DNA from 3 places in the Rhizobium sp. M1 genome. Region 1 is predicted to be linked to each of the others. Evidence: predicted binding sites of a transcription regulator. Region 1 holds the regulator's gene; each other region holds the start of a gene.
What was found. The regulator LexA, encoded in region 1, represses DNA repair genes until DNA is damaged. The targets are predictions, from matches to a motif close to TGTTCNNNNTGTGTTCNG.

Region 1 (7,816 bases):
TCGCCACTTCGAGCAGCGGATCGTCCTTGATGCCGAGTTCGCCGAGTACTTCATGCGTCGTCTTCTGCATGATCTTGGCGCGCGGGTCGTAGTTCTTGTAGACGCGGTGGCCGAAGCCCATCAGGCGGAACGGATCGTTCTTGTCCTTGGCGCGGGCGATATATTCCGGAATATGATCGACGGTGCCGATCTCGTTCAGCATGTTGAGTGCTGCTTCGTTGGCGCCGCCATGCGCGGGGCCCCACAGGCAGGCGATGCCGGCCGCGATGCAGGCGAACGGGTTGGCGCCCGACGAACCGGCGAGGCGGACGGTCGAGGTCGACGCGTTCTGCTCGTGATCGGCATGCAGGATGAAGATGCGGTCCATGGCGCGGGCAAGCACCGGGTTGACCACATATTCCTCGCAGGGAACGGCAAAGCACATGCGCAGGAAGTTCGATGCATAGTCGAGGTCGTTCTTCGGGTAAACGAAGGGCTGGCCGATATGGTACTTATAGGCCATGGCGGCCAGCGTCGGCATCTTGGCGATCATCCGCAGGCTGGCGACCATGCGCTGATGCGGATCGGTGATATCGGTCGAGTCGTGATAGAAGGCCGACAGCGCGCCGACGCAGCCGCACATGACGGCCATCGGATGCGCATCGCGGCGGAAGCCGGTGAAGAAGCGGCTCATCTGCTCGTGCACCATGGTGTGATGCGTGACCCGATAGTCGAAGTCCTTCTTCTGCGCGGCCGTCGGCAGTTCGCCGTAAAGCAGGAGGTAGCAGACCTCGAGGAAGTCGCCATGTTCGGCGAGCTGCTCGATCGGGTAGCCGCGGTGCAGCAGCACGCCTTCGTCGCCGTCGATATAGGTGATTTTCGATTCACAGGATGCGGTCGAGGTGAAGCCCGGATCGTAGGTGAAGGAAGCGGTGTTCTTGTAGAGAGCACCGATATCGATGACGCTTGGACCGATCGTGCCGCTTTTGACGGCGAGGTCGACTGATTTGTCACCGATTTTTATTGTTGCGCTTTGATCCGTCATGCTGATCCTCCGAAATGTCGGTGGCGCCACAAAAGCGCCATAGGGGTTAAGCGTCCTTACCGATAGCTATATGATCGCGAAGCTAATGCCAAGTTACCGTGACGGCATTTTGTGCATTGCGGCATCACCTTTTAGGCACTGCAGCGATGAGCGGCACGCATAGCGGAAACCGATGATTCGACTGGTCTTTTCGCATTTGCGATTTTCGCTCGTATTTCAATCGATTATGCTTGCCGGATTTGCCCGGAGGTTGCATTCTGGGTGCCTGGGCAGGGTAAGTTCGGGCGGCGCATGCAGGAATTGACGACAGTCGAATTGCGGCCGCAAGCGGGCGTCGGTCTTGCCGATCCGGCCGATCTTCCTGCCCCAGCTGTGGTGATGCGGCCGGCGAGAACCCAGTCCGCGATGTCGTTGCGCCACCGGCTGCCGGCGGCAATGAGACAAGCGCTGCGTGCTGGCGGCCGGATGCTGAGCGAGGAGGCCGACCACGGCCGCCTGCTCCTGTTCTCGCCGGTCTTCCTCGGCGCCGGCGCGGCATACTGGTTTCTTGCTGCAACGGATTTTCCGCTCCTTCCATCGTTGCTCTGCCTGTCGGTACTGATGCTTGCGGTGCTCGTCGCCGGTCGCAGCCGGCCCGCCTTGCGGGCAACGCTTATGGCGCTTGCCCTCGTGGTATGCGGCATGCTCTGCGCGCGGCTCGAAAGCTGGCGGGCCTCGACTGTCATACTCGATTCATCCGTGACGACGACGGTGATAGGCCGCGTCGAGCGGCGCGAAGGCGACGATCGTAGGCGGTGGCGTTATGTTCTTGCCGTCACCGGCACCGAGGCGCCACAGGTGAAGCGGCCGCCGAGGCGTATAACCGTGATCGCCCGCGGCGCCGATACGCCTTTCGAGATCGGTGACGTCATCACCGGCCGAGCACGGTTGACGCCGCCGGCGGGGCCGGCGCTTCCCGAGCTCAACGACTTTTCCTTCGGTGCCTATTTCGATGGCATCGGCGCCAACGGCTTCTTCTACGGTGCGCCCGAGAAAGTCGATTCGCGGGCAGGCCCGCAGCCTGCGAGATCGACGTCCGAAGCTCTGCTCGAATGGCTTTACCAGTTGCGCAGCGGCATCGGCGATCGCATACGCTCGATCCTGCCCGGCGACACAGGCGCTTTTGCCGCTGCTCTGGTGACTGACGAGCGGCGCGCCATCTCGAAGGAAACGACGGAGGCGCTGCGCCAGTCCGGCCTTGCGCATATCGTGGCGATCTCGGGCCTCAACATGGCGTTGTCGGCCGGCATCTTCTTCGTCGGTTTCCGGATGCTGCTCAGCCTCGTTCCTGTTGTCGCTCAAGCCTATCCGACAAAGAAGCTCGCCGCGGCCGGCGCGCTCCTCGCCGTCACGGCCTACTTCCTGATCTCAGGATTCGGGGTTTCGGCCGAACGCGCCTTCATCATGATGGCGATCATGCTGATTGCCGTCTTCTTCGATCGGCCGTCGATCAGCCTGCGCAATGTCGTTCTCTCGGCGCTCGTCATCATCGCCATTTCACCCTCCGAAGTCTTGGGTCCGAGCTTCCAGATGTCCTTTGCCGCGACTTTGGCACTGGTATCGGGCTACCAGCTGTGGAAGGACCGGCGCGTCCGGGAAAACCCGTTGCTGAAGCTGCCGGTCCTGCGGCCGGTCGTGGCGGTCGCCGGTTTCCTCGGCGGCGTCTTCCTGACCTCGTTGATCGGTGGCTTTTCCACGGCGCTGTTTTCGATCGAGCATTTTCATCGCCTGACCGCTTATGGCCTGCCGGCAAACCTTGCGACGATGCCGATCATCTCCTTCATCGTCATGCCGGCCGGGCTGCTGGCTATGTTGCTCATGCCGTTCGGTCTGGACGCTCCGCTCTGGAAAGTGGTCGGCTTCGGCCTCGATCTGGTGATTGCGGTCGCCAAGACGGTGTCCGGCTGGGGCGGCGACATCGGCCTCGGCCGCTTGCCCGCCTGGTATTTCGCGGTCGCCGTGGCAGGCTTTCTGCTGCTGACGCTGCTCCGCACCCGGTTGCGCCATGCCGGCACATCGATCCTCGCCGTTTCGACGCTCATCCTGCTGATTCTGCCAGGGTCCCGGCCACCGGATCTGGTGATTTCCGAGGATGGTGGTCTGGTCGCGCTTGTCGCGACGGAGGCCATGGCTTCCAACCGTGAAAACCCGCCGGACTTCATCTTCGACCAGTGGCAAAGAGCGCTGGTCCTGCCGAGGCACCACCCGCCGAAGATGCTGGATGGTCCTGCCATCCCGCCACCGGGTGAGGACCGCCGCGTCAGGCTGTCCCGCGACCAGCAGAATGACGCGAGGGCGGCGATGGCGACCGCCGCAGCCGGCGGTGAGACAAATCGGTTTTCCTGCGTGAAGAAGGCCTGGTGTATAGCCAGGCTCGGCAATGGCCATGTCGTCGCCGTCATCGACAACGCCGCCTATCTCGGCCCGGCCTGCGACGCCGGCGAGATTGTCGTGACCGCGGTGCGCCTGCGTTTCGACCGTTGCCGCTCGGGTGCGACACTCTTCACCGGCGAGACGCTGCGTAGGACCGGTTCCGTCGAACTGCGTTTTGCACAGGAGGGATTCGAGGTCGCAACCGCATTCGATGCTTTGTCGCGTCCATGGATGCGCCATCGAGCCTATGATTGGCGCAAAGACAGTTTTACCGAAACCGGCCCGTCCGCTGTCAGTGATAACGGCGAATGAGGCCGACCAGCTTGCCCTGCACCTTGACCCGGTCGGGCCCGAAGATACGGGTCTCGTAAGCCGGGTTGGCGGCTTCGAGGGCGATCGAGGCACCCTTGCGGCGAAAGCGCTTCAGCGTCGCTTCCTCGTCGTCGACCAGCGCAACGACGATATCGCCGGGACTTGCGGTGCTGCCGTTGCGGATGATCACCGTGTCGCCGTCGAAGATGCCGGCGTCGATCATCGAATCGCCCTTGACCTCCAGCGCATAATGTTCACCCGAGCCGAGCATGTCTGAGGGAACGACGATGTCGTGCGTGTTGTTCTGGATCGCCGAGATCGGAACACCGGCGGCGATCCGGCCCATGACCGGCACGGACACAGTGTTGCCGTTGTCGGCGATCGGCTTTGCGGCAGGGGGGGCGGCGACCGGCTGGGGCTTGCCGAGGCTGCCTTCGATAACGCTCGGTGAAAAACCGCGGCGCGGCTGAAGACTGGGGCTATAGGCCTCCGGCAGCTTGATCACTTCCAGGGCCCGGGCCCGGTTCGGTAGGCGGCGAATGAAACCACGTTCCTCCAGCGCCGTGATCAGTCGATGAATGCCGGATTTCGAGGCGAGATCCAGGGCATCCTTCATCTCGTCGAAAGAGGGCGGAACGCCGGATTCCTTCATGCGCTCATGAATGAAAAGGAGAAGCTCCTGTTGTTTGCGCGTGAGCATCGACGTCAGACCCCGTGATTGAAACAAATCCAGAACAGACACTATATGTTCCATATGTGTTCCGCAAGTAGCTAAATTTCCGTAAAACTTCGCGCCAACTCGTCGAGATTTTTATTTTCATTCGCCGGATTGGCGCACATGTCTTGCATTGAGGGTGGTGCTGTCGCACATCTCTGGCGTGTCAGGAGGGATATCATGATCGCACATTCCGCCAAACCGCACCCGCTGGATCATGTCGTGCTGCCCGTCGTCAATATCGACCTGGCGCGCGAAAGGCTCGGCAAGCTCGGCTTTACCGTCGCCGCCGATGCGCGCCATCCGTTCGGAACGGAAAATGCCTGCGTCTTTTTCGCCGACAAGACCTATATCGAGCCGCTCGGCGTGGCGAGTGTCGAGGAGAGCGAGACAGCGGCCCGCCACGGCAATGTCTTCATCGCCCGCAATCGCGCCTTCCGCTTCCGCTGCGGCGAGGAGGGACTTTCGGCGTTGGCCTTCCTCACCGAGGATGCCGGCCTCGATCATCGGCGATTCGTGGGTAGCGGCGCGAGTGCCGGCGAGATGTTGCAGTTCAGCCGGCCGATGCGGATGCCGGACGGTTCGGAAAGCGTCGGCAGCTTCAAACTGGCCTTTTCAGGAGATCTGCGCGCGCCCGACTTCTTTCTCTTCACCTGTCAGCGCATCAATTCGTTCCCGGCCGGTCGTGCCGCTCTGGAGACGCATGCCAATGGCGTGACCGGCATTGCCGAGATCGCCCTTTGTTCGCCGGAGCCGGCTGCATTTGCCGCCTTCGTTGGTCTTGCGGTCGGGCAGACGGTGGTGGAGAAAACCGGTTTCGGCATGAAGATCGCGGCATCCAATGCCAAGATCAGCCTGATGACGCCGGAAGGGCTGGAGGCCTATTTCGAGCTTGTCGTTTCCGCCGCCGATCGTGGCCTGCGCGGTCAGGCAATCCTCTTCACCGTCACCGATCTTGCCGTGACAGAAGCGCATTTGGCTGCTAACGGAGTGACATACACACGCAAGAACAATCGCATTCTGGTGAAGCCCACGCCCGGGCAGGGCGCGCTTTTTGCCTTCGAGGAACCACGATGAGCACTGATACCAATTCCGAGGTCAAGATCGGCGAAGGCGAAGGCCAGGTCACCTTTTCCAATACCGGGCGCCTGTCGCTGATTGCCGGCCCCTGCCAGATGGAGAGCCGTGACCACGCCTTCATGGTCGCCGGTACGCTGAAGGAGCTCTGCGCAAAGCTCGGTATCGGCCTCGTCTACAAGAGTTCCTTCGACAAGGCGAACCGCACCTCGCTCTCGGCAGAGCGCGGCATCGGGCTTGAAAAGGGCATGGAGGTCTTCGCCGACCTGAAGAAGGAATTCGGCTTTCCCGTCCTGACCGACGTTCACACCGCCGAGCAATGCGCCGAGGTGGCGGAGGTGATCGACGTTCTGCAGATCCCCGCCTTCCTCTGCCGCCAGACCGATCTTCTGATCGCCGCTGCCCGGACCGGCCGCGTCGTCAACGTCAAGAAAGGCCAGTTCCTCGCCCCCTGGGATATGAAGAACGTCCTGAAGAAGCTCAATGCCAGCGGCAATCCGAACGTGCTGCTGTGCGAGCGCGGCGCTTCCTTCGGCTACAATACGCTGGTTTCCGACATGCGCTCGCTGCCGATCATGGCGGCGATGGGCGCGCCCGTCATTTTCGATGCGACCCATTCCGTCGCCCAGCCGGGCGGGCAGGGCGAATCCTCGGGCGGTCAGCGCGAATTCGTTGAAACGCTGGCGCGCGCAGCCGTGGCGACGGGAATTGCCGGCGTCTTCCTCGAAACCCACCAGGACCCTGACAACGCGCCGTCCGACGGCCCGAACATGGTTTATCTCAAGGACATGCCGCGCTTGCTTGAGAAGCTGCTTGCCTTCGACGCGGTCGCCAAGGCTTGATGTTCAACAGGCTGACATGATCGTGGTTTAGGCCACGTCAGAACGCTGCCTCGCAGGCGGGAATTGCGGCATTGTAATTTGCCCGCCTTCGATTATGACAGGCTTCGAACGATTGATCACCCACCGAGCAGGAAGAACCCATGACTGCAATCACCGATATCATCGCCCGCGAGATTCTCGATAGCCGTGGCAATCCCACCGTCGAAGTCGACGTCTACCTCGAAGACGGCAGCATGGGCCGCGCGGCCGTTCCCTCTGGCGCCTCGACGGGTGCCCATGAGGCGGTCGAGCTGCGCGACGGCGGCAAGCGCTACCTCGGCAAGGGCGTCGAAAAGGCGGTCGAGGCCGCCAACACCGAGATCTTCGACGCCATCGGCGGTATCGACGCCGAAAACCAGATCCAGATCGACAACATCATGATCGAACTGGACGGCACCCCGAACAAGTCGCGTCTCGGCGCCAACGCCATCCTCGGCGTGTCGCTCGCCGTCGCCAAGGCTGCCGCCCAGGCCTCCGGCCTGCCGCTCTATCGTTATGTCGGCGGCGCTTCGGCGAGCCTGCTGCCGGTGCCGATGATGAACATCATCAACGGCGGCGCTCATGCCGACAATCCGATCGACTTCCAGGAATTCATGATCCTGCCGGTCGGCGCCGATACGATCGCCGAAGCCGTGCGCATGGGTTCGGAAGTCTTCCACACGCTACGCAAGGAGCTTGCCGCCCAGGGCCACAACACCAATGTCGGCGATGAAGGCGGTTTCGCACCGGGTCTGAAGAGCGCTTCGGAAGCCCTCGACTTCATCGTCAAGTCGGTTGAGAAAGCCGGCTACAAGCCGGGTGAGGACATTTACCTCGGCCTCGACTGCGCCTCGACCGAATTCTTCAAGGACGGCAAATACGTTCTCGAAGGTGAAGGCCGCACGCTCGAATCGGGCGCCATGGCCGAATATCTGGCCGAGCTCGCCGGCAAATACCCGATCATCTCGATCGAGGACGGCATGGCCGAAGACGACTGGGATGGCTGGAAGGCGCTGACCGACCTGATCGGCAATAAGACGCAGCTCGTCGGCGACGATCTCTTCGTCACCAACTCCGCCCGCCTTCGCGACGGCATTCGCATGGGTGTCGCCAACTCGATCCTCGTCAAGGTCAACCAGATCGGTTCGCTGACGGAAACCCTCGACGCGGTCAATACGGCGCACAAGGCGGCCTACACCGCCGTCATGTCCCATCGCTCCGGCGAAACCGAGGATTCGACCATTGCCGATCTCGCGGTTGCCACCAACTGCGGCCAGATCAAGACGGGTTCGCTGTCGCGTTCCGACCGCCTTGCCAAATACAATCAGCTGATCCGCATCGAGGAAGGCCTCGGCCCGCAGGCGCAGTATGCCGGCCGCTCGATCATCCGCGGCTGATCGAATCTGAACGTCAATG
Region 2 (7,816 bases), on a different contig from region 1:
CCGCTATCGCGGCCATGGCGCCGACGCCGGCGACATAGAACCAGGCGCTGCCTGCCGGCATGACGGGATCGAAGATATCGGAGCCGCTGCCATCGCCGGCAAGAAGCAGAAGGGTGCAGAAGATGAGGCCCCAGATGCCCATCTGGAACTGCATCGCCCAGGGATCTTCCTTGTGCGACAGAACGCGGGTCATCAGCACGAAAATGGCGATGCAGAGAGCGCTGAGGATGGGCAGGAGCGCGATGTAGCCGACTTCGTTGAAACTCGGCTGGATGATCAGCATCGCTCCGAAGAAGCCGACGCCGCAGGCGGTGTAGCGCCGCCAGCCGATCGTCTCCTTCAGGAAAATGCCGCCGAGGATCGTCACCATGATCGGCTCGACGAAGAAGATCGCGATCGCATCGGCGACCGCCATGTATTTCAGCGTAGTGACGAAGGAAATCATCGAGATGGTGATGATCGCGCCGCGGATGGCATGGAACTGGCTCTGGCGCCAGGAGAAATCGGCAAAGCTGCGCCGCCAGATGACGATCGGCAGCATGCAGAGCGCCTGCACCGCGAAGCGGCCGGCGGTGATCTCGGCGGAGGGGATGGTGACGACGGCAAGTTTGGCGAAGATGTCGATGAGCGGCGAAAACATCACCGAAAGAAACATCAGCGCAAGCCCCATCGTCACGTCGGAGGGGGACGAAACGGACCGGGCGGAGGTGCTGCTCATGGTGGAATTCTCGTTATCCGGGATTTTGGCCGTTCCGGCTTTTGCCGACCGCGCCGTCACACCAGTCCGCGAAGGCGGTAATGGCTGCATCTGCGCCAATCTCATTCAGCGTTTCGTGCCGCGTGTCCTGATATATCTCAGTGCTGATACGGGAGAAGCCTTGGCTTTTCAAATGGTTTGACAGCCAGAGCACGGCTTTTCCACGCTCGGTCGCCGGATCTTCTGCGCCGCCGACCAGATGGATCGGCAGGTCGCGCCGCAGCCGGTCGAGATGGATCTTTTGCGGTGCGCGGAAGGTTAGTTCGAAGACATCGAGCCAGAGCGAAACCGAGGCGTCGAAGCCGCAAAGAGGGTCGGCGACATATTTGTCGACTTCGTCGGGAATATGCGAAAGCCAGTCGAATTCCGTGCGGCGGTTGGCAATGGACCGGCCCCAGGCGGCGAAGGTGAGTTTCGGCAGGAGGCCGCTCGGCACGTCCGAACCTTTCAGCATCCTTTCGCCGATGAGGATCGCCTGGGCGGCGCGACCGGCAAGACCGACGGCGAAATTGGAGTTCCAGACGGCGACCGCGTCGAACTCGGCCGGAGCGGCGACGGCGGCATTGAGCGCGATGAGGCCACCCATCGAATGGCCGAAGAGGATCACCTTCAGGCCGGGATGGCGCGAGGCCGCATGCGCGCGCATGGCGATGATGTCGCCGATCACCCGTTCGACGCCGTCCCGCCGCGCGAAGCGGCCGATCGGAGCGTCGGGCGCCGTCGTCTCGCCATGGCCGCGGTGATCATGGGCATAGATGTGATAGCCGCGCGCCGCCATCGCCTCGGCAAAGCGGCGATACCGCTTCGAGTGCTCCGCCAGACCGTGCGATATCAACAGAATGCCGCATGCGGGGCCGGTGGCTTCGGCATGGTGATAGGCCAGCGATGCTCCCGGCACGGAGAGCCATTGCGTTTCAGAAAACATTCGGATCCTCCCTGCCGCCGCAGAACAGATCGCTAGCGCATAATTTCCTAAAGCGAAATCGATTTGAGCGATTATGCTTCAACTCAAAGTGACAAAGTGTCGGTTGGGTGACTTTAAGGCGCTGAATGCAGTCGATAACAAATTAAAGGAATATTGCGATTCAGGGTTGCTGCCGTTTACTCTTTGTGCTTATCTGTTCCTGCATTGTTCTTCTATGGGGGTTGAAATGAGCAGCATGCAGTTGCGTACCTTGACGTTCGCCGTATCGATGGCCGTTGCCGGCGCCGCCATGGCGCAGGAGGCCACGGGGCGCACCCGTTTCATTCTTGCGGCGAGCTGGCAGCCCGCCTTCTGTCAGACGAACCAGAAGAAGGCCGAATGCGCAAGCCAGACCGGCGAGCGCCACGACGCAACGAATTTCTCGCTGCACGGCCTCTGGCCGATGCGGCAAGATTATTGCGGCGTCAGCGACGACCAGAAGGCTGCCGACAAGGACGGCAAATGGGCTACATTGCCGGCGGTCACGCTTTCGGCCGAGACGCAGGCGGCGCTGGCCAAGGCGATGCCCGGCACGCAGTCCGGCCTGGAACGGCACGAATGGACAAAGCATGGCACCTGCACGAAAATGAGCGCGGAAGATTATTTCGGCGTCAGCGTCCATCTCGTCAGTGCGCTCAATGCATCGGCCGTGCGCGACCTCTTCGCTGCCAATATCGGCAAGACGGTCAAGTCCGATGCGATCAAGGCGGCTTTCGACAAGAGCTTCGGGCCGGGGGCGGGCGATCGCGTCAAGATGAGCTGCCGGCGGGCCGGCAATGTCAGGATGATCAGCGAGCTGACGATCGGCCTGTCTCAGGATGCGGGAACGGCGGCGGCAAAAAGCGGTGGCCTTGGCGATCTGATCCAGGGGGCGGGAAAAACCTCTTTCGGCTGCGATGAAGGTGTCGTCGATGCGGCGGGCTTCTGACCGGAATCCTGCCTAAACCGGGTTTCGGCGTTGCCCACAGGCGCTGTTTCGCCTACATAGCGGCACGAAACGAAGTTTCCCGCCCGGAGCAGCGCAGCATGGCACGTCAATTCATCTATCATATGTCCGGCCTCAACAAGGCCTATGGCAACAAGAAGATCCTGGAGAACATCCACCTTTCCTTCTACCCGGATGCCAAGATCGGCATCCTCGGGCCGAACGGCGCCGGTAAATCCACTGTGCTGCGCATCATTGCCGGCCAGGACAAGGAGTATACCGGCGAAGCCTGGCTGGCCGAGGGTGCCACGGTCGGCTATCTCGAGCAGGAACCGCGTCTCGACCCGAACAAGACGGTGTTCGAAAACGTCATGGAAGGCGTTGCCTCGAAGACGGCGATCCTCGATCGCTACAACGAATTGATGATGAACTATTCCGACGAGACCGCGGAAGAGGGCGCCAAGCTGCAGGACATCATCGACAGCCAGAACCTCTGGGATCTGGAAAGCCAGGTCGAGATGGCGATGGAAGCCCTGCGCTGCCCGCCGCGCGACGCCGATGTCACCAGCCTGTCCGGTGGTGAACGCCGCCGTATCGCGCTCTGCCGCCTGCTGCTTTCGCAGCCGGATCTGCTGTTGCTCGACGAACCGACCAACCATCTCGACGCCGAAACCATCGCCTGGCTCGAAAAGCATCTGCGCGACTATCCCGGCGCCGTGATGATGATCACCCACGATCGCTACTTCCTCGACAACGTCACCGGCTGGATCCTCGAACTCGACCGCGGCCGCGGCATTCCCTACGAAGGCAATTACTCGGCCTACCTGCAGGCGAAAGCCAAGCGGATGCTGCAGGAAAACCGCGAAGAGGCCTCGCGCCAGAAGGCCATCAGCCGCGAACAGGAATGGATCGCCTCCAGCCCGAAGGCCCGCCAGGCCAAGTCCAAGGCGCGTATCAAGTCATACGAGCAGTTGGTGGATGCCGCCGAGAAGCAGCGTCCCGGCGACGCGCAGATCATCATCCCGGTCAGCGAGCGCCTCGGCCAGGTGGTGATCGAGATGGAAGGCATCACCAAGGGCTTCGAGGGCCGCACGCTGATCAACGACCTGTCGATCAAGCTGCCGCCCGGCGGCATCGTCGGCATTATCGGCCCGAACGGCGCCGGCAAGACGACGCTGTTCAAGATGATCACCGGCCAGGAAAAGCCGGACAGCGGTTCGATCCGCATCGGCGAGACCGTGCATCTCGGTTATGTCGACCAGAGCCGTGACGCGCTTGCCGGCGACAAGACGGTCTGGGAGGAAATCTCCGGCGGCGCCGAAATCATCAAGCTCGGCAAGTTCGACATGAACTCCCGTGCCTATTGCGGCGCCTTCAACTTCAAGGGCGGCGATCAGCAGCAGAAGGTCGGCAATCTCTCCGGCGGCCAGCGCAACCGCGTTCACCTCGCCAAGATGCTGAAGGCCGGCGGCAATGTTCTGCTGCTCGACGAACCGACCAACGACCTCGACACGGAAACGCTGGGCGCGCTGGAAAACGCGCTGGAGAACTTCGCCGGCTGCGCCATCATCATCAGCCACGACCGCATGTTCCTCGACCGTCTGGCGACGCACATTCTGGCTTTCGAAGGCGAAGGCCATGTCGAATGGTTCGAAGGCAACTTCGAGGATTATGAACAGGACAAGGTCCGCCGCCTCGGCCCCGATGCCCTCAACCCGGGCAGCCAGGCGCATAAGCGTCTGACGCGCTGATCGTCCCACTTTTCGATTGCGAAAGCCCCGGTTCGACCGGGGCTTTTTCATGTCCGGCCCTGTCGCAATTTGAGCAGGCAATTTCGCGGAGAGTGCGAATTGCCGCTTGCCACCGCTTTTCAAATCACATAAAGATATCTTTATATCTTGATTGGGCCGATGATGAGCGAACCTTTGAAGCTGGGACTGGATGGGTTGGTGGACGTCTTGAAGGCGGCCGGCGAGCCGACACGTCTGCGGCTTCTGGCGCTTCTCGACGCCGGCGATCTGACGGTCACCGATCTGACCGAAATTCTCGGCCAGTCCCAGCCGCGTATCTCCCGCCACCTGAAGCTGCTTGGCGAGGCCGAACTGATTGAGCGCTATCAGGAAGGCGCCTGGGCCTATTTCCGCCTCAAGCAGGACGGCAAGGCGGCAATGCTCGTGCGGACCTTGCTGAAGCATGTCTCCGAAAACGATCCGACCGTCCTTCGTGACGGCGAGCGGCTGTCGGCGGTCAAACGCCAGCGGGCCGAGCGGGCACAGGCCTATTTCAGCCGCAACGCGGCGGAATGGGACGAGCTTCGCCGCCTGCATGCGGCCGACGAGGAAGTCGATGCCGCCGTCATCCGGCTGCTCGGCAGCCAGCCGATCGATTCGCTGCTCGATCTCGGCACCGGCACCGGCCGCATTCTCGAACTCCTGGCCGGGCTCTACCGCCGGGCGATCGGTGTCGACGCCAGCCGCGACATGCTGAGCGTGGCGCGCGCCAATCTCGACAAGTCCCGCATCACCAAGGCCACCGTGCGCCACGCCGATATTCTGAACCTGCCGTTCGAGGGACAGGATTTCGACCTGGTGACGATCCATCAGGTGCTGCATTTCTTCGACCAGCCGGAGATTGCCATCGCCGAAGCGGCGCGCATGCTGCGGCCGGGCGGCCGGCTCGTGGTCATCGACCTTGCGCCGCATACGCTCGAATATCTCCGCGACGAGCATGCGCATGTGCGTCTCGGCTTTTCGCACCAGGCGATGTCCGACTGGCTGCGCAAGGCCGGGCTCGACGTCGAGCAGGTCGTCGATCTTCACCCGGGTCAGCAGAGCGGGCAGGGGCTGACGGTCACCGTCTGGCTCGCGCGTGATCCGAGGCGCCTCATGGCTTCGCAACTAAGCGAAGGCGCCGAACCTACATTTGCCGGGAGAGTATGACATGGCTTTGAAAAGCGAAGCGCAGGCGCGCGACATCGGGATCTCGTTCGAATTCTTCCCGCCGAAATCGGAAGAGATGGAAGGACAGCTCTGGAATACCGTCAGCGAGCTGCAGGATTGGGATCCGGATTTCGTCTCGGTGACCTATGGCGCCGGCGGCACCACCAAGGCGCCGACGCTGACCGCCGTCACGCGTTTCCTGTCGCAGACGCCGCTTGCCACCGCTTCGCACCTGACCTGCGTCGGAGCGACGAAGGATGAGACGCATCAGATGATCGAGACCTTCCGCAAGGTCGGCGTGACGCATTTCGTGGCGCTGCGCGGCGATGCGCCGGGCGGCGCCGGCGCGCCCTACCAGCCGCATCCCGGCGGTTACGCGAATGCGGCGGAGCTCGTGGCCGGCCTCAAGGCGATCGGCGATTTCGAAATTTCAGTCTCCGCCTATCCGGAAAAACATCCGGAGAGCCGCGACACAGCCGCCGATATCGACATGCTGAAACGCAAGGCCGACAACGGCGCCGACCGGGCGCTGACGCAGTTCTTCTTCGACAACGACAATTTCGAGCGTTACCTCGAGCGGGTGCGCAAGGCCGGCATTTCGATCCCGATCGTGCCCGGCATCATGCCGATCCAGAACCTGACACAGCTCAAGCGTTTCGCCGGCGCCTGCGGCGCGATCATCCCCGGCTTCCTTGACGAGCGTTTTGCGGGCTTTGACGACAAGCCCGAAGAACGGGCGAAGGTCGCAGCCGATGTCGCCGCCGAGCAGATCGAAGATCTCGTCCGGCGCGGCATCCGCGATTTCCATCTCTATACGATGAACCGTTCGCCGCTGGTTTCCGCCGTGCTCGACAATCTCGGCCTCTCCCGCCGGGCGGCAAAAAACGCCGGCGCGGCTGCCTGATTTTCCGCGTCCATCAAAGTGAAAAGCGCATGTCGGGCGGGACATGCGCTTTTTCATTGGCGGATTGATCAGGGGAGTTCAGGTACTACCAGTCGTCACACCCCGCCGGCCAGCTCAGATAAAGAGCATGGACAGGACGAAGGCAAACGCTGCACTGACCAACAGAACATTCAAGGATTGCGTGAGTCCCATGTCTGTCTCCTCGCGTTAACCTGTCAATAATATGTCGGAAATGTGTCGGTTGGGAAGCGGAATCTATGCTGCGCCGCAGAACAGGGCGGTGGATAAGTCGAACACTGAATCCGCAAACTGTTGAAATTGAAGCCGTATTCGCGACAAAATTTTATTCACAGAATTTAACATGCGGTTAAATCGGGCGATTGCCGATTTACCTATGCGCCTGAAACATGGCGCGCAGCCAAGCGGTTGAAATCATGCGGGATTTGCAACCATTCTTCACGCTGCCCTGGCCAACAGGCGGTAGGCACGGCCGTCGAGAATGACAAGGCCGAAGCCGATCAGCGCCATGCCGGCGAGTTCGGCAAGGGTGAGCCGCTCGCCGAGGAAAAGCACGCCGAGAAGGATGGCGCTCGGTGGTACCAGCAGCGTGACGAGCGAGGCGTTGGTGGCGCCGGCCGCCGCCATGATCCGGAAATAGAGAATATAGGCGAAGGCGGTCGACACCAGCGCCAGCGCCAGTACGGCGACGACGATATCGAGCGACGGCCAGGGGAGCGTCCAGGGCCGATCGGCCAAGAGCGACAGTGGCAAGGTGATCAACGAGGACGCCGTCAGCTGGCCGGCTGCGGTGACGGGGGCCGGAATAGTCTTGAACCGCTTGCCGTAGGTGGCTGCGAACCCATAGGAGACGGCGGCAAGTACCGGAAGCAGCAGCGCCCAGAGCGGCGCTTCGCCACCGGCCGACAGGCTGGGGCTGATCAGCACGATCGTTCCGGCCAGGCCGACGAGGCAGCCGGCAATCTTGGCAGATGACAGCTTCTCGTCTGATGTGACGTAGTTGGCGATCAACACGGTCCAAATCGGCGTCGTCGCGTTCAGGATCGCCGCAAGGCCGGCGCCGATGCGGGTCTGGCCGAAGAAGATCAGAGCGTGCGGCAGGGCATTGTTGATGAGCCCGAGGATCAGGAATTCGCGCCAGCGGGCTTCCAGGATCGGATAGATGCCGAAACGGCCGGCGATGTAGATGTGCAGCGCAATCGCGGCCAGCAGCAGACGGAGGAAGACGAGGGTCAACGGCGGGACATGCTGGACGGCGATGCTGGCAAAGAAGAAAGAGCCGCCCCAGATGAGACCGAGCAGGAGCAGC
Region 3 (7,816 bases), on a different contig from region 1:
TTTTCTGCTGAGTCGTCATTCTATCCAAAAACTCCCTGTTACGCATCCGGCGGCGGCCGGATGCCGGGTCAGTCAGGCCCGGTTGAGACGGTTGCATCCGTCGGGTGACTTCACTCTGGTCCCATCAGGCAAAAGCAAGGACTTCTTGCGCGCGATCTGGGGGACCCGGCGCTCAAAGCGTTGATATGTCACGGAAACCGCGTACGGATTGGTTTTGCTTTCGTGATGGTTTTGGGCATGCGTCATGCCACAAATGGAACAGTAGGCGAAACCTATCATAAAAATATGAGGAAATCAATAATTTGGTTCGCCTGAGTCATGCGGGCAACACACATCACCCATATCAGACACGCAGGATTTAAAACGTTTCATCGCGGAAACGCCCGAATCCGGCGGTCGAATCGGGTAGCCCGTTAATCGCCGGAACCGGGTTTTTCGGAGAAATACTTCTCGAATTTTCCGGTCTGGCCGTCCATCTCCTTGGCCTCCGGCAGCGGGTCCTTCTTGACCGTGATATTCGGCCAGATGCTGGCATATTCGGTGTTGATCTTCAGCCACTTGTCGAGGCCCGGCTCGGTATCCGGCTTGATCGCCTCGGCGGGACATTCGGGCTCGCAGACGCCGCAATCGATGCATTCGTCGGGATGGATGACGAGGAAATTCTCGCCTTCATAGAAGCAGTCGACGGGGCAGACTTCTACGCAATCGGTGTATTTGCACTTGATGCAATTGTCGGTCACGACATAGGTCATGAAGAACTCCAGGATTCCATGCGGATGGGGCCGGGCAACCTGGAACGTCGCGCCTATCCCCCGTGCCGGACGAAGCGTGGACAGGCTTGGGAGGCAAGCACGCTTCCGGCAGGTTGTCAGTGACGTATCGGCTTTATCGCCGGATTTCAAGGATAAACGATCTGCAAAAGCCGCCGCCGCAGACAGAGTTTTCTAATCCTCGTCCGACATCAGCCTGTCGATTGCGCGTCTTTCCTTTTTGGTCGGACGGCCGGTCCCGGTCGCCCGGATCGCCTGCTCGTAGGGGGTGAGGCGTTTTGCCTCATCCGGCGGCGGGGATTGGTCATCATAGAGGAGGCGGGCCTCCTCATAGGGACCCCGCCGCTCCCCGGCGAGGCGTACAATGAGAACGACGTCACGCCGGTCCAGCGTCAACTCGATGCGGTCGCCCGGCTTGACCATCTGGCTCGGGTGGCTGCAACGCTCGCCGTTGATGCGCACGTGCCCCGACTGGACATGGCTCTGCGCCAGCGAACGCGACTTCACCATGCGCGTGAAGAACAGCCATTTGTCGATGCGCTGGCGCGAACCGCTTGCCGGCTGTGTCTCCCCGCCCATGACTACTTCTTCATCTGTTCCTTGAGAGCGGCGAGCTTGGCGAAGGGCGAATCCGGATCGATCGGCTTCTCCTTGCGTGGCGGCTTGGCCTCGAAGCGCAGCGGCTGTGCGCCGCGATTGTTGTTGCGATCGTTACGGTCATTGCGATCGTTGCGCTCGCCGCGATCCTTGCGATCGCCACGGTCCTGCCGGTCGCCGCGCGGCTGGTCCTTGCGCTCGCCGCCCCTTGCCTGCTGCGGCCGGCCATCACGACCGCCGTCCTTGCCGCGGTTGTTGCGGTTGTTGTCGCGTCCGTCGCCGCCGCGATTGCCCTCGCCGCCTTCCCCTCCGCCCGGACGACGATTGCGCTCGCCGCGGTCCTGGTTCTGGCCGCGATCGTGGCCCTGGCCGCCGCGGCGTTCGCCATGGCCACGCGCCTGGCGATGATTATCGTTACGGCCGCCGAGGCGCCACAGAAGAACCGGCTTCGGTTCCGCCGGTTCGCCAGCCTCCCCGGAAGCAGCGGCCGCGTCGCCGGCAGCCGAAGCCTCCGCCGAGGCGGATGTTTCGACCGCTTCGGCCGCAGGGTTGCTTTGGAGTGCTTCTGCCGCGGGCGTGTCGGCTGCGGCCGGGGCCGTCTCGGCCGGGGATGGCTCGGAAGCAGCCTCTTCCGCCGCCGCGTCGGCGTCGTCATGATCGGCTTTTTCCACCGTCTCTTCCGCGGAGGTTTCCGCGACGGCGGCAGGCGCCGAAGCGGCGTCCTGCGCGGCAAGATGAGCCGAGGCCTCTTCCGCCTTCACGGCATCGGCGCGATAGCCGAGACCCTTGAGGATTTCTTCCATGTCCTCGAGCGTCGCGCCGAGGATCGACAGCATCGCCGTCGTCGTCGTGAAGCGGCGGCCGTCATAGGCGCCCTCCGGACGGTTGTTCTGACCGGGTTTCCACTGCAGCAGCGGACGGATGATATCGGCAAGCCGCTCAAGAATGTCGATGCGCACGGCGCGCTTGCCGAGGAAACGGAAGCCGGCGAGCTTGTAGAACATCCGCTCGTAGCTCGGATCGGTCACGACGGAGGTACGGCCGGCGGCCAGCACGGGAATGAGGTCACCGTAACCCGGCTTGTCGAGACCGTCGTTCTTCAATGCCCAGAGCAGCGTGATCAGTTCGGCCGGCGCCGGCTTCAGCAGTGCCGGCACGAAGATATGATAGGCACCGAAACGCACGCCGTAGCGGCGCATGGAGGCGCGGGCCTCCTGATCCAGCGACTTCACCTCCTCGGTCACGTCACGACGGAAGAGCACGCCGAGATTTTCGACAAGCTGGAAGGCCAGCCCCTTGGCCAGCCCCTGCAGGTCCTCGGCGCGCGACAGATCGTCGAGCGGCTTCAGCACCGTGCTGATATGATGATTGACGAAGCGCTCGATGCGGGCGGCGACATGATCGCGGGCATTGCCCGTCAACTGCTCGTCGGCCAGCAGGATCACCCGCGGGCGCATGACGTGATCGCTGCCCGAAAGCCGCGCCACCGGGTCGCCCAGCCAGCGGATCAACCCGTCCGAGCCGATCGCCAGATCGCTATTGCCGGCGGCATGCATCCGCGCCGCTCTGGCTTCGAATTCGAGCGCGAGCGCCTTCTGTGACGCAGCCTGAACCGCCTTGGCATCCGGTCCGTCCGTTCCCGCCACCGGCGTGAAACGGAATCCGCTTAACTGCCCTACATGATGTCCTTCAACGAAGACATCGCCATTCACACTGATTTCAGCTTCCAGCATCGCATTCTCTCTCAGGCGCTTCATGAGCACAGATGTCCTGCGATCAACAAAGCGTTTCGTCAACCTTTCATGTAACGCATCGGACAATCGATCTTCGATTTCCCGCGTCTTTTCCTGCCAATGTGTCGGATCAGCCAGCCAGCCGGGCCGATTCGAAACATAGGTCCAGGTTCTTATCTGCGCGATTCGCGCCGAAAGCGTGTCAATTTCCCCATCTGTCCGATCGGAGCGATGAACCTGCTCCGCCAGAAACTGCTCGTTCACCGTGCCATAGCGGACGAGATCGGAAAAGAGGGTCGAGATAAGATCGGCATGTTGTGCCGGAGTGATACGCCGGTAGTCGGGAAGTGCGCAAGCCTCCCAGAGTTTTTCGACGCGGGCCGGCCGATCGGCGAGATCGAGGACCTCGGGATAGCGCGAAAGCTGTTCCAGCGCCTGTTGGTCGACCGCGGGCAGTGCCCGCGTCAGCCCCGCCACGCGCGGTCCGGCCTCGAGGCTGGCGCGCAGCGCTTGGATCGATGAGAAATCCATCTCGGTCGTGCGCCATTGCAAAACCTTGACGTTGTCGAATTCGTGGCCCTCGATGCGCTGCACCAGCTCTTCGTCGAAGGGCGAGACCTGGCCGGTGACGCCGAAGGTTCCGTCGCGCACATGCCGCCCGGCGCGGCCGGCGATCTGGCCGAGTTCACCCGGATTGAGGTTGCGGAACTGGTAGCCGTCGAATTTTCTGTCCTGGGCGAAAGCGACGTGATCGACATCGAGATTGAGGCCCATGCCGATCGCATCGGTCGCCACCAGATATTCGACGTCGCCCGCCTGATAAAGCGCGACCTGCGCATTGCGGGTGCGCGGGCTGAGCGCGCCCAGCACGACCGCCGCACCGCCGCGCTGCCGGCGGATGAGCTCGGCGATGGCATAGACCTCGTCGGCCGAAAAAGCGACGATGGCGGAACGCTGCGGCAGCCGGGTGATCTTCTTCTGCCCGGCATAGAAAAGATGCGAAAGCCGCGGCCGCTCGACGATGGTGATACCGGGCAGGAGCTGCTGCAGGATCGGCCGCATCGTTGCCGCGCCGAGCAGCAGCGTTTCCTCGCGGCCGCGAAGGTGCAGGATGCGGTCGGTGAAGATATGGCCGCGCTCGAGATCGCCGGCGAGCTGCACCTCGTCGATTGCGACGAAGGCGGCCTTGGTGTCGCGCGGCATCGCTTCGACGGTACAGACGGAAAAACGTGCGTTGGCCGGCGAAATCTTTTCCTCACCGGTGACCAGCGCCACGTTCTGCACGCCGACCTTCTCCACCACCCGCGTATAGACCTCGCGCGCCAGCAGCCGGAGCGGCAGGCCGATCACGCCGGTCCCGTGCGCGACCATGCGCTCAATGGCATAATGGGTCTTGCCGGTATTGGTTGGTCCGAGCATCGCGGTCACACCGCGCCCGCTCAGAATCATCGGCTGCGAAGTCAGAGTCATGGTCCATGCAAATGAGGCAGGCGGCCCCAGGAAAACTGTCGCCTCGCGACGGAGGCACAGAACACATGGACAGCTGCCGCCGCAAACGCAAGGGCAGATTTTAAAATGCTTCCGCGATTACGACCTTTGCGAGTCATCGGGAAGGCCGGCATTTCCGATTCGGAACAGCCTGAGAACGAATCAGCGACGAATCGCTGACTCCCGCTGATTCAGCTTTTGTTCACGGCTAAGTATTGATTTTGACTCACTTTTTCCCACTAAATGCTGAATCGCGAGACTCCGTCCCGTACCCATTTCTGTCGCCTTGCCGGCGGTCTGCCGCGCGCTTTTTGCCAAGCGAAAATTCCACCCCAAATTAACCCCTCGACCAAATCCGGAACGAATCGGAGACGAATCGCCGACCGAACAGCTTTCACCTTTCGTTCACGGCAAGATCTGGTGGCGCCGCTACGTGCCGCCGCTAGATGCAGGCAGGCGACAGATCCTCGCGTCTGACGCTTCGGGCGGGCGTTAATCTTTCGACGACGAAATTCACACAGTCTTAAGCCGGGAACCGCTTGCGCGGTCGGATCGATCAAAAACGGAACGAATCACCGACGAATCGGCGACATCGCGACCTTCCCGCTTTGTTCACCGCAACATATTGTATTTAAACGTCTTTTTAACCATATCGACAATTTACCGGGGAAGACGAATCGCAAACCATGAATCCCGTCGCATCACAATTCACGCGCTCAACCGGGAACAAAAATCGCCAATGCGTGTTTCTTGTCCATTCAGATTGCGGATGAAATGAAGGAAACACACCATGCTTGGCACGATACTTCTCGTTATCCTCATTCTGCTCTTGATCGGAGCCCTGCCGAATTGGGGTTATAGCCGTGGCTGGGGCTATGGACCTTCCGGCGGTTTGGGGCTAGTTCTCGTCATTATCATTATCCTTGTACTAATGGGCCGCATCTAAAGCCCGACAACCTGGGGAGTTACGACATGATGAAGAAGATTGTTCTCGTTGGCGCGCTCGTAGGCGCTCTCGCATCCTGCACGGCGACCGAGCAAGGCACGGCGATCGGCGCCGGCACCGGTGCGGTCATCGGTGGCGCCGTCACCAACAGCTGGGGTGGTGCCGCTGTCGGCGCCGTTGCCGGCGGTCTGACCGGCGCTCTGATCGGCCAGTCGGTCGAACGCCGCGGCTACTGCATCTATCGCGACCGCTACGGCCGCCGCTACGAGGCCCGTTGCCGCTACTGACCGGCAAGCGCATATCGGACTTCCCAACGGGCGCTTCGGCGCCCGTTTTTCTTTGCCGGCCGCAGCCGTCAGCGCCAACAGTGGCGTGCCGGGACAGAAAAGGAGCGCATCCAGCCGGATGCGCTCCTTTTTCAGTCCACGTGATGCTCGGAGAATGAGTTAGACGAAGAACTGCCCGCCATTGGCCGTCAGGGTCGAGCCGGTGATGAAGCCGGCGTCGTCGGAGACGAGGAAGGTGACGCAACGGGCGATCTCTTCCGGCTCGCCGAGACGGCCGACGGGAATCTGGGGAATGATCCGTTCGTTCAGCACTTTCTCCGGCACGGCGAGCACCATTTCCGTTCCGATGTAACCGGGGCAGATAGCGTTGACCGTGATGTTTTTCGCCGCCCCTTCCTGGGCAAGCGCCTTGGTGAAGCCGAGGTCACCGGCCTTGGCGGCCGAATAGTTCGCCTGGCCCATCTGGCCCTTCTGGCCGTTGATCGAGGAGATGTTGACGATGCGCCCGAAGCTGCGGTCGCGCATGCCTGTCCAGACCTGATGGGTCATGTTGAACAGGCCGGTGAGGTTGGTATTGATCACCTCGTGCCACTGCTGCGGCGTCATCTTGTGGAACATTGCATCGCGGGTGATGCCGGCATTGTTGACGAGAATCTCGACCGGTCCGATCTCGCTTTCAACCTTGGCAATCCCTTCACCGCAGGCGGCGTAGTCCGAAACGTCCCACTTGAATACGGCAACGCCGGTGACCTCGTGGAAGGCTCTGGCCTTCTCGTCATTGCCGGCATAAGTCGCCGCAACCCTGTATCCGGCGTTTTTCAGCGCCATGGATATGGCTGCGCCGATACCGCGTGTACCTCCGGTGACCAGAGCCACTCTGCTCATGTTCCGCTCCCCTCGTGTTTTCGCCCGCGTGGCGGGATTTCAATCAATGACGGATCGTATCGTATGCTATTAAAATGCCTCGAAGCACATGGCGACGCCCATGCCGCCGCCGATGCAAAGCGTGGCCAGGCCCTTCTTCGCGCCGCGGCGCTTCATTTCAAACAACAGCGTGTTGAGAACGCGCGCGCCGGACGCGCCGATCGGATGGCCGATCGCAATCGCCCCGCCATTGACGTTGACGATGGCCGGATCCCATCCGAGATCCTTGGTGACGGCGCAGGCTTGCGCCGCAAAAGCCTCGTTGGCTTCGACGAGATCGAGATCGCCGACCGACCAGCCGGCCTTTTCCAGCGCCTTGCGGGACGCCGGGATCGGGCCCGTGCCCATGATTGACGGATCGACGCCCGCCGTTGCCCAGGAAACGATGCGGGCGAGCGGCTGGATGCCGCGGCGGACCGCTTCGGCTTCGCTCATCAGCACCGCGGCGGCGGCGCCGTCGTTGAGGCCGGAGGCATTTGCAGCCGTCACCGTGCCGTCCTTGTCGAAGGCCGGACGCAGCTTGCCCATCGCCTCCAGCGTGGCGCCGTGGCGGATATATTCGTCGGCATCGACGGTCACGTCGCCCTTACGCGTCTGGATGACATAGGGGATGATCTCATCGGTAAAGCGGCCGGCTTTCTGGGCGGCCTCCGCCTTGTTCTGCGAAGCGACGGCGAACTGATCCTGCTCGTCGCGCGAAAGCTGCCATTGACGGGCAATATTCTCGGCGGTGATGCCCATGTGATAACCATGGAAGGCATCGGTCAGGCCGTCCTTGATCATCGTGTCGACCATCTTCGCGTCGCCCATCTTGACGCCGCCGCGCAAGTGCACGGCATGCGGCGCCATCGACATGGATTCCTGACCGCCGGCAACGATAATCCTGGCATCGCCGGTGGCAATCTGCTGCATGCCGAGCGCGACGGCGCGCAGGCCGGAGCCGCAGAGTTGGTTGACGCCCCAGGCCGTCGCTTCCTTGGGAATACCGGCCTTGATCGCCGCCTGGCGGGCCGGGTTCTGGCCCTCGCCGGCGGCCAGCACCTGGCCGAGGATCACCTCGTCGACTTCGCC

Region 2: the regulator LexA is predicted to act here: its motif matches at 1,877-1,894, upstream of CO655_RS12470 (ribonuclease).
Region 3: the regulator LexA is predicted to act here: its motif matches at 4,628-4,645, upstream of CO655_RS01260 (helicase-related protein).

What each region holds. Positions count from the first base shown of each region.
Region 1 is NZ_NWSW01000034.1:56,944-64,759, forward strand. Features, by position in the region: gene gltA (citrate synthase) at 1-1,024, opposite strand, end outside; gene CO655_RS26815 (ComEC/Rec2 family competence protein) at 1,316-3,748, shown strand; gene lexA (transcriptional repressor LexA) at 3,729-4,448, opposite strand; gene CO655_RS26825 (VOC family protein) at 4,644-5,540, shown strand; gene kdsA (3-deoxy-8-phosphooctulonate synthase) at 5,537-6,382, shown strand; gene eno (phosphopyruvate hydratase) at 6,523-7,797, shown strand.
Region 2 is NZ_NWSW01000011.1:103,865-111,680, reverse strand. Features, by position in the region: gene CO655_RS12480 (DMT family transporter) at 1-718, opposite strand, end outside; gene CO655_RS12475 (alpha/beta hydrolase) at 732-1,682, opposite strand; gene CO655_RS12470 (ribonuclease) at 1,909-2,649, shown strand; gene ettA (energy-dependent translational throttle protein EttA) at 2,748-4,397, shown strand; gene CO655_RS12460 (metalloregulator ArsR/SmtB family transcription factor) at 4,560-5,585, shown strand; gene metF (methylenetetrahydrofolate reductase [NAD(P)H]) at 5,587-6,489, shown strand; gene CO655_RS12450 (DMT family transporter) at 6,946-7,816, opposite strand, start outside.
Region 3 is NZ_NWSW01000001.1:247,877-255,692, reverse strand. Features, by position in the region: gene CO655_RS01275 (CarD family transcriptional regulator) at 1-19, opposite strand, end outside; gene fdxA (ferredoxin FdxA) at 414-752, opposite strand; gene CO655_RS01265 (RNA-binding S4 domain-containing protein) at 945-1,349, opposite strand; gene CO655_RS01260 (helicase-related protein) at 1,352-4,570, opposite strand; gene CO655_RS01255 (DUF3309 family protein) at 5,379-5,534, shown strand; gene CO655_RS01250 (YMGG-like glycine zipper-containing protein) at 5,561-5,821, shown strand; gene CO655_RS01245 (beta-ketoacyl-ACP reductase) at 5,981-6,706, opposite strand; gene CO655_RS01240 (acetyl-CoA C-acetyltransferase) at 6,776-7,816, opposite strand, start outside.